Regions from separate parts of the Paenibacillus sp. FSL R5-0923 genome, predicted to be linked through region 3. Evidence: predicted binding sites of a transcription regulator. Region 3 holds the regulator's gene; each other region holds the start of a gene.
What was found. The regulator LexA, encoded in region 3, represses DNA repair genes until DNA is damaged. The targets are predictions, from matches to a motif close to CGAACATATGTTCG.
Positions count from the first base shown of each region.

Region 1: a site for LexA is predicted at 1,956-1,969, ahead of MKX35_RS10965 (YolD-like family protein). Genes of this name have one in related genera too.
Region 2: a site for LexA is predicted at 1,080-1,093, ahead of MKX35_RS10925 (ImmA/IrrE family metallo-endopeptidase). Genes of this name have one in related genera too.

Region 1 is NZ_JBBPAT010000001.1:2,460,097-2,463,373, forward strand. Features, by position in the region: gene MKX35_RS10950 (glycosyl hydrolase) at 1-379, shown strand, start outside; gene MKX35_RS10955 (PH domain-containing protein) at 461-949, opposite strand; gene MKX35_RS10960 (hypothetical protein) at 1,067-1,627, shown strand; gene MKX35_RS10965 (YolD-like family protein) at 2,010-2,345, shown strand; gene MKX35_RS10970 (hypothetical protein) at 2,342-2,506, opposite strand; gene MKX35_RS10975 (M15 family metallopeptidase) at 2,805-3,277, shown strand, end outside.
Region 2 is NZ_JBBPAT010000001.1:2,455,025-2,458,301, reverse strand. Features, by position in the region: gene MKX35_RS10940 (NucA/NucB deoxyribonuclease domain-containing protein) at 1-431, shown strand, start outside; gene MKX35_RS10935 (hypothetical protein) at 510-656, opposite strand; gene MKX35_RS10930 (YjfB family protein) at 806-982, shown strand; gene MKX35_RS10925 (ImmA/IrrE family metallo-endopeptidase) at 1,123-1,665, shown strand; gene MKX35_RS10920 (hypothetical protein) at 1,742-1,903, shown strand; gene MKX35_RS10915 (hypothetical protein) at 2,027-2,197, opposite strand; gene MKX35_RS10910 (DUF3139 domain-containing protein) at 2,308-2,640, shown strand; gene MKX35_RS10905 (RNA polymerase sigma factor) at 2,817-3,277, shown strand, end outside.
Region 3 is NZ_JBBPAT010000001.1:3,845,468-3,848,744, forward strand. Features, by position in the region: gene MKX35_RS17205 (hypothetical protein) at 1-46, opposite strand, end outside; gene MKX35_RS17210 (L,D-transpeptidase) at 196-534, opposite strand; gene lexA (transcriptional repressor LexA) at 808-1,434, opposite strand; gene MKX35_RS17220 (LysM peptidoglycan-binding domain-containing protein) at 1,730-2,143, shown strand; gene MKX35_RS17225 (DUF896 domain-containing protein) at 2,253-2,462, shown strand; gene MKX35_RS17230 (hypothetical protein) at 2,512-3,039, shown strand; gene MKX35_RS17235 (HAD family hydrolase) at 3,073-3,277, shown strand, end outside.

The sequences.
Region 1 (3,277 bases), 1.4 Mb from region 3:
CGCACCTGCGCTGACGCGAACCGATGCTAACATCCAATTTTCGTGGAAACAGGGTTCGCCTGATCCAGCCATTCGTGTCGACGCTTTCTCTGTACGGTGGAGTGGAAAACTGACTGCAGCCTATAGTGAAACCTATACCATTTACTCCTCCTCTGATGATGGGGTACGGGTGTGGATTGATGGAGGGCTGATCATTGATAGCTGGGTGAATCAGAGTGGACAGGAGCGAAAAGGCAGTGTGAATCTTATAGCTGGCAAGCTACATGAAATAAAAGTGGAGTACTATGAGAATGAGGGGGACGCGCGAATTGTATTGCAGTGGGAAAGTCCTAGCCAACCCAAAGGGATTATTCCAGCAGGAGCGTTTTATCTTCCATAAGACGATATCCGAACTGATTCGAGCATCGGAATATTAGCGAAAAAGCCCCGGATTTCGGGGCTTTTTTAATGTGAAAGGTTCTTAGATTTGTTCACGGTAGCTAATGTTGTTGGCGATCTTCTCGTCACGAACAGCTTTGCGCAGAATATCTTTGACGGTTTGGGCATCATGGATTTTTCGGAAAAGAAGCTGAGGCGCTGAGGCATCATCAGAAAATACAGTTAATGTACCGATGCCGAGCATCCGGTCCATGATAGATTGTGCTACGGATAAATCGCGTACACGCAGTAATTCGATCTCTTCGACATTTTTACCGATAAGTCCGGTCTTTACCATAATGCGCTGGCTTGTAATGGTGTACGTAGTCGTGTTTAGGCGTACGATTCCTTTGAGGCGATCAGAGATACTGGCTGGTTTGCCTTTCCAGAGCACGACTTCTTGAGTAGCGTTTGGATTTGCTGATGGACGACGGGTGGTCACTGGAGCGGCTCCGTCAATGCTAGATCCGCATTCTCCACAAAATTTAGCGCCCTGCTTATATTCTGATCCGCAGGTTGTGCAATAAGGCATAAATACTCTCCTTCCCTGATTACAATTGAAATAATTATAACATAATAGTCATTTTACATAAATTTCATTTGCGCTTTACACAAACCGACATTATTCTGTTAAGTGGAGGGATAAATAATGAAAAAAGTGTTACTAATAGGAACGCTAATGCTGACTGTCATCCTTAGCGCCTGCAGCAATAATAATTCAACTTCATCGGCTCCTGGCTCGGAAGAAGAAGTGCAGGAAACCGTGCAAAACTTCTACAATGAAATGTCTAAGCTTGATGAATTAGGAAAATCATCTTTAGCGGAGTTCAACGAAGCTATTGCTGCTTATTCAGCAGGAGAACTTTCGGACAGGCAGTTGGAGAAGAAGATTAACGAGTTCCAGAAGACCGCAACAGAACTATCCAATCAGGCTGAAAAAGTGAAAATCTCCTCTAGCTTGCCCGAAGACATTCGTAAACTGCTTGATGAGTCCAAAATTGCTTTTCAAAGTGCTTATTCTCTAAAAGAACAGGCCTCTCAAGGTGCTGATTCCGCAGAGGTCACTGCTGAGAAGTTCGAGGAATTGAATCAGAACGCTGACGTCGCGATGCTATACGGCATTTCCAAGCTTAATGAAGCAAGAGAAGCAACAGGACTCATCGATGCTGATGGTAAGTCCACCGCTGAACCAGAGAAAGTTCAAGAATAGATCGAAATTTAGACGCTGTACAGTTCAACTGTCAGCGTCTTTTTGATGCGATTTTGAGCTTGAGTAGAGGTAACACTGCCAATCCTATAAATAAGCCAGCTACGATTCCTTTTGTGAGGTCTGAGAGGGTACTGCTTCGATATACAAGGGGGTATAGACACAGGAATAATACGGGAATTAGGATGAGCAAGGCATTGTTTTTTTTCAAGTGGAAAGCTCCTCTCAATTAGATATTCAATATTATACAACTTTTAGATAAAAGAGGAGGATTTTAAAGTGGTATCTTTTTCCTGATTATTGATTATTCAGCGAAGGTGTGGATATAATACAAACATACGTTCGTATGTAACGGAATAAGTATAGAAATTAGGGAGGGGTTACCATGGGCAAAAAGCTGGAGAAAAACGGACTGTGGGAAAGTAGTCGCATGATGCTGCCGGAGCATAAGGTAAGAATCATTAGGGATGAACGGGAGACCCTGCGCCGCATTAAGCCTATTCTGGATGAGCAGAAGCTGGAGGAGATCGAATGTACACTGGCCTTATCGTTACGGAGTCATGTGCGCGTCACTGTTGTGCTGTTTGATCCTTTTGAGAATACGACAATTAGTGGTTTTGTGACTTCCATTCACACCCACTCGCGTGAGTTTAAGCTGCAGTGGGCGGAGGAATGGAAGTGGATTAATGTAGATGATCTAGTGGAGGTTTACATCGTCTAATGCTGAGAACCGCTGACTTCACTTTTTTCATAAGCAATTAGGGTCACCGTTGGGTTGCCGGTTAGATGTGCAATGGAAGCTTCGGCATTTCGAATAATTTCGAGTGCTTCTTCCTGCTCGCTCAGGGCAGCAACTTTATAGCTATCACTATGAATGTCCATATGTGTTCCCACCTTTCGCTAATATTTTGCCCTTTTTTGTAGAAATGATCCAAGGTGAAGAAGCTATGAATAGGTGCTTTTCAGGGGAGATCTCGGGGATACCGGGGTCTTTTTTTAAAATATAAGAAAGTATAAGTTATGCACCTATCATTTATGTCTTATATTTCTCGCTTAAACGCTTATCGTCCTTCCTTATATGGACGCCGAAGACATTTATGATTGTATGCTAAGGCAAGCAGGGGTATTAGTACAAGCGAATGGGGAAGCGGGATCATTGATTATAGCAAGGGGTGATTCTATGCTGACTTTAGATCAAGTGAGGGACAAATCGGCGGCGAGGCTTGTTGGGCTTCATCCTGTTTTGGCAGCAGGGGCGAAGGCTTTGATACAGCAAAGCTATGCCAGAGGAGTGCCCATCGTTATTACTCAGGGATTGCGGTCGATTGCTGAACAAAATGCCTTGTATGCGCAGGGGAGAAGTAGGCCTGGACCTATAGTTACCAACGCCAAGGGTGGAACCAGCTATCACAATTATGGCCTTGCGTTTGATTTTGCGCTTTTGCTGCCGGATGGAAATAGTATTTCCTGGGATATGAATCGTGATGCTGATAAAGATAAAATAGCGGACTGGCAAGAGGTTGTACAGGTGGGAAAACAGCTAGGGCTTGAGTGGGGAGGAGACTGGACGTCTTTTAAAGATTATTCACATCTGCAAATGGCCTTCGGCTTAACTACGACTCAACTTCGGGCAGGTAAACGTCCTACGACGGA
Region 2 (3,277 bases), 1.4 Mb from region 3:
TACAGAAATTACTCACCAGTCTCATCATTGTTGTGTTACTTGCTTTGGGCGGTTACTGGTATGAACAGAACGGAGATCCGGCAGCCCCCTCGTCCACATCCGATTCAGAAGTTGTTCAGCTGATCTTCCCATCAGATCGTTATCCTGAGACCGCTAAGCACATTCAGGACGCGATTGCCAAAGGGGAGTCCGCGACGTGCACGATTAACCGTGAGCAGGCTGAAGACAACCGCAAAGAATCCTTAAAAGGGATCTCCACCAAAAAAGGCTACGACCGCGATGAATGGCCCATGGCCATGTGTAATGAAGGCGGCAAAGGGGCCGACATTGAATACATAACCCCAAAAGATAACCGCGGCGCAGGAAGCTGGGTTGGCAATCAGTTAGAAGATTATGCGGATGGAACCCGCGTAGAATTTATGTTCAAATAATAAGCTAACGTGAACAGTGCTTCAAAAGAATAGCCCCATCCGGTATACCGGATGGGGCTACAATGTGCATCAGCTAGCTTAGAATAAGCAAGCTTTAGTGATGATAACCAGCAAGATGAAGAGTACCAGAATAGCTCCTGTTGAAGTAAAAGGACTACACACCGGACCTACATTTACTGGGCTTACTACAGGACCTACGTTACAACCACAATGTTCCATTCCCATAATTAATTCCTCCTAATGATTAATGACTACAGCACAAGATATGTAAAAAGGAGATAAGCTGTTTGGGCGAACTGGCAAACAAATGCTATTCACCTAATGAATTAGGTAGGCACTGTCGATAAACAGGATATACACAAAGGAGGTGCAATATGGATATAGCCGCATTATCAATGGCAATGAGCCAGGCATCCTTAGCTCAAAATGTAGGAATACAAGTCATGAATATTGCCAAAAATCAGGCTGAAACCCAGAGTCAAACGATGGTGGAAATGCTGGGCAAAAGCGTTGCTCCGAATTTAGGAAAAACACTTGATATTAGTGTTTAATTGCTTTATGCTAAGGACACACGAGAACACTAGTTCTTATGTGTCCTTATGTTTTTTACTTTACATAGCCTTCGGGCTTTTCTTTTGCTCATTTATGCGAACATACGATCCTATAACTGATTCTGAATGAGGTGAATGATATGAATAATATGAAATCCTATTATCAAATGACTGCGCTGGAGAAGTGGACAGAAGATTTATACAAGCGTCTGAACCTTACTCAGCCTTCGCAAATTTCGATTGCTTATATTGCAGAACGGCTTAATATTTGGGTTCATTATTTGGATGTAAGAAGCAAGAGCATCGAAGCATCAGCGGGGATGTACACCATGTTTATAGACAACCGGCTTCCAGCCAGTCTGCAGCGGCTAGAGTTTCTCCATGAGCTCTGTCATCTGCTCCGCCATGGTACTGATCAAATATTGATGCCAGAACATTTTACGCGGGCACAGGAGGATGAATCTGAGCGATTTATTCTTTATGCAGCTATGCCCTACTCCATGATCTCCCGCATGACATTGCCTGAGCAACGTGAAGATGCAATCAGCTATCTTGCAGCAGAATTTCAAGTGCCAAGCGAGCTGGCTTTACAGCGGATTGATCAAATTCAAAGACGTGTTTTTCAGGGGCAATTATTGGCCGTGATGGGAAGAAACGAAGAACGATTAACACATATTCAATAATGACTGCGGAGATAATAAGGGTAGTCGCAATGAAGGACCATTAATTATGGTGGAATTTCTCGCAAGGGGGATCGATATGGAAGCCATTAAAGTAATTGAATTATTGATGACTCATCCAGATTATAACGTAGATGCAGTACACCCCGAAATTCCGGATTTTGTTGGGATCGAGTCGATTGAAGTGGATCATGAAACGGGGACCTTCTCCATTTTATTGCAAGAACCCAAAGAAGACTGAAGATGATTTGTGTAAGTTCATAATAAAAAGGCAGCAAGTATAGTATACCCAGGCAATTCTTTACCTACGCGGGTTTAACTATCGGCAGGAAATTTGCTGCCTTATTTGTAATTATAAGCTCTGTTATGCGACAAATTGAATCAAACCAATAAGAATTAGAATGAGGAACATACCCACAACTCCCCAAATAATAAACCATAAGATTCTGAGACCTGGTAGGCTGGGACTAGTATGATTCTCCAATACCTTAATTCGCCGCTCCAGCTCCTGTATTTTTTCTTCTTGCTGTGTCATCTTTCTCTCCACCCTTCTAATGTGTAGATTACAAGATACAATAGATATGACATACCAGTCACAATATATTATCTTATAATATATACATTTTAGCTAAATGGAGGGAATTAATGAAGAAAAGAACAAAAATAATTCTTATTACCTTCGTTATTGTATATGGAGTCGCTTCTTTAGCGCTTCAGGCCTTCCGAAATCATATGGACAATGAAGTGATTCATTATTTGGTAGCTACGAGAGATTATAAGAATGAAGATCTTTATAAAGTACACACCCAGATTAGTAAGGCTCCCGTCGTAAGTACAACGGTGATTTTTGCAGATGAACCTAACGCAAGATACTTTTATCGAAAAGAGAAGGATCGGATTTATCAATATAGCATGGCTCTTGTAAAAAGGTTTGATCCAAACTATACATATAAACATATTGAGGAGGGCCTCCCGTAAAGGGGAACTTCTATTATAAAGGCGCGATTGTCTCAGTAGTCATGATATGGCTGCTGGGGCAATCGCGCCTTTTTTAGATTCTAACCCTTGATCTAGACGCTAACAAATTTTCTCAGGAACATAATGTGACCAAATGCCGTCCTAAATGGTGTTATAGGTAAAGGGGGCATAGAATCATGCAACGATCCATGACCCGGCCGGGAAATCATGTGATAAAGAGTTACGAAATCTACGCAGATATGCTGTTCCGGATTGCTTTGGTCCATTTAGGCAGCCGCCAAGATGCCGAAGAGGCCACTCAGGATACCTTCATCAAACTGATAGAAAAAGCACCAAAGTTCAAAGACGCTGAACATCAAAAAGCATGGCTGATCCGAGTAATCACCAATCATTGTAAAACATTACTGGGCAGAGGCTGGCGCAAGCGAGAGGTTAAGCTGGAAAATGCTGAGCCGATTGCGGTAGACACCCCCGAGGATTTGGCTCTACTGCAGTTAGTTATGGCGATGCCTATGAAGTATAAAACCGTAATCCATCTTTATTATTACGAGGACTATCCCATCCAGGAAATCAGCAAGATTCTGCAGATTAGTCAGTCTGCCGTGAAGATGAGACTTCAACGGGGACGGCAACTGTT
Region 3 (3,277 bases):
CATCGACTTTAAAATCGACGAGGGTTCTAATTTTTGAGTTGTTCAAAACGAGACACTTCCTTTCAATTTGAAATCCTGTTAACATTATTCGACATATAGCCACATAATTCCTATTAGGTCATCAAAAATACATAAATACAAACACGCCCCCTCCATTGAACCATGAGTGAGGCGTGTTTATCTATAGAGATAGATTTAATTCCTGATCGTTACTCGTGTTCCAATCGGTACAATCGCAGCTAGTGCTAACACATCTTCATTGTACATACGAATACAACCGTGGGATACTTCGTGCCCTATGGATGAGGGATCATTATTTCCATGTATCCCATAGTGAGGCTTAGATAGCCCCATCCAAAAGACCCCAAATGGACCACCTGGATCGGGTTGTTTGTTGATGATTGTGAATTCACCGAGTGGTGATTGAGTTAACATTTTACCGATTCCGACTGGGAAGCCCCTGATCACAATGTCGTTATCAAGAAGATAAAGCATACGCTGCGTCAGATCAACTATAATCCGGTAATTTGGCATTGTGCAACACTCCTTTCTAATTAAGATATGAGGAGGATGCCTAAACGGTTATTCATTAAAAATGGTCATTTTAGCCTATGAGAACAAATGTTCTGTAATTGATAAATGGAGTTTGATAACAATAAAAAAGCTATTCTGCATTTGCAGAACAGCTTTTTTAAAAAAATAAAAGAAAGTATATATTTTTACGATATACCCTATCCTTATACTTCTCGTAGAAACGGATACCGTCCTTTAGGACGGTATCCGTTTTCGCTAGGTAGGAGTGCAAACTTAGTGGATATCTCGAAATAATCCGATAACTCTGCCGAGAATGGTTACGCGATTAAGGCGAAGAGGCTCGTACGCCGGATTCTCCGGCTGAAGACGTATATGATCACGTTCTTTATAAAAAGTCTTAACGGTTGCTTCATCTTCTTCGGTCATAGCTACAACGATATCTCCGTTATCAGCCGTTTGTTGTTGACGAACAATAACATAGTCGCCATTCATAATCCCAGCTTCGACCATACTGTCACCTTGAACCGATAACATAAATACTTTGTTATCTCCAACATAGTGAGTTGGAAGCGGGAAGTAGTCTTCAATATTCTCAGTAGCAGTGATAGGAACCCCGGCGGTAACCTTACCTACGACAGGAATGCGAGCGACGGTTTGCGCGAAATGATGGACATTCTCGGAATCCTCTTGGCCAAGCAATTCTATCGCACGAGGCTTCGTTGGATCTCGACGGATAAGTCCCTTCTTCTCTAGCCGATCTAAATGACCGTGAACTGTGGAGCTGGAAGCAAGACCAACAGCTTCTCCAATCTCCCGGACGGAAGGAGGATAACCCTTGCTGCGGACTTCGCTACGTATAAATTCCAGGATCGCCAGCTGGCGACTTGAAATCTTTGACATTGGAATCAACCCCATATAGTAATGTTTGGGAAAATTATAACATAGAACTACCGTTCGCACAAACATAAGTTCTAACTATTATAAATATTAATTCGAAAGAGTTAATAAATGGTAGTCTTGTATTGATTGCGTTTCCTTCATCTAAACGATAAGAGTGATTCTTTATATGAAGAATATGGTAAATATTAACCTCTGAAAAAAAGAGAACAATTGTTCTAAAATAGTATTGAAGAAAACACATGTTCGTGTTATTATAATTTCAAAAGTAAGAACAAGTGTTTGGAGGATGATATTCATGTTAAAATACAGTACATACCGTAGCATCTACGATAAAGCCCCAGTGGTTGAATCTTTAGGACATAATCCTATTACCCGTTATTCAGCTCAGATTAAAGAGATTACAGAGTTTTTGCTTGAAGGCTTGATGCGTTTGTTCCGTAGAGATTTTGTTATTAAACTGACATTGATCATCGTGCTCGTACTATCAGGACTTACAGTAGTAGGTAATGTATTTGCAGGATCTACTACTTTAATGAAGGATGAGAAGCGCGTAGTGGTTGAACGTGGAGATACACTTTGGAGTATTGCTCTTGAGAATAAACCTTCTGATATGAAAACGGCTGTATATATAGAAGGAATTAAAAAATCCAATGGCATTAAAGGTAGTCAGATTAATGCTGGAGATATTCTCACTTTACCTATATATTAATATTCTAAGAACATAATAAGAGGACATGAAGAGCTTGCAGGGAGTAAACCTTGACAAGCTCTTTTTCTCATGGCAGAGTTAGAATTAATTTATAAGGGGAGGGAAAGTTTTGAATATTGATGAGTTGGTCGCGCGTATTAACGAATTGGCACGCAAACAGAAGAGCGTAGGCCTTAATCAAGAGGAAACGGCGGAACGCGCCAAGCTTCGTGAAATTTATTTGGGGAATATTCGCAATAACTTCCGAGCACAATTGAATACGATTGAATTGGTTGATAATGATGAGCATGAACAAGGTAACAAGGGGCGTAAGCATTAACACCCTGTTCCTTTTCATAGATATTACTGGATGACTAGGGGGAACGCATATGGCCCGTTCTTGGGAAAGAATGGTTCAACGCAACACGCAGCAAATTAATAAGCAAAGAAAGAAACAGGGGAAGGAAACGATTTACGCATCTAAATCTAAATCTCCTGGTAAGAACAGTGAAACCTTTAAAGGCCGTAACATTGCATTTCCATTAGTGTTATTAGTGCTTGGTACTATGTTTTGGATGGTTGGTTCAGTGGACCAGGCCAAAGGTAATGGTATGCTTATGAACTGGCTAGGAGTCGTTTTGTACTACTTACTAGCGGCACTTCTGTTCTTCCGACGTCCGTACTTGAAGGTAGAGAATGCTAGACTATCTACTATAAAATTCAACCGCGAACGTTATCTGCCAGCTTCTGATATTGAGAAAATCATCCTTTCGCGTGGAGCTGTTGTAATTAAGCATAAAGGCAAACGCACGAAATGGATTTTTACCAGACTTATGAATCGTTATGATACCAATGCAATGGGGACTCGACTGGAAGCATTCGCAAAAGCTCACCAAATTGAAGTAGTTCACGAATAGAAATTAACCAGCCATGGGAGAGGGAGACCTGTAATGCCAATTTCCGCCGTACTATTTGACCTTGATGATACACTGCTCTGGGATGATCGGAGCGTTAATGAAGCATTTCGTTCTGCATGTGAAGCCGCTGGGGATACGATTGATCCACAAGAACTGGAACTTGCGGTGCGTAAAGAAGCCATTGGACTATATGAATCCTACGAAACGAACCCGTTTACAAAGATGATTGGGATTAATC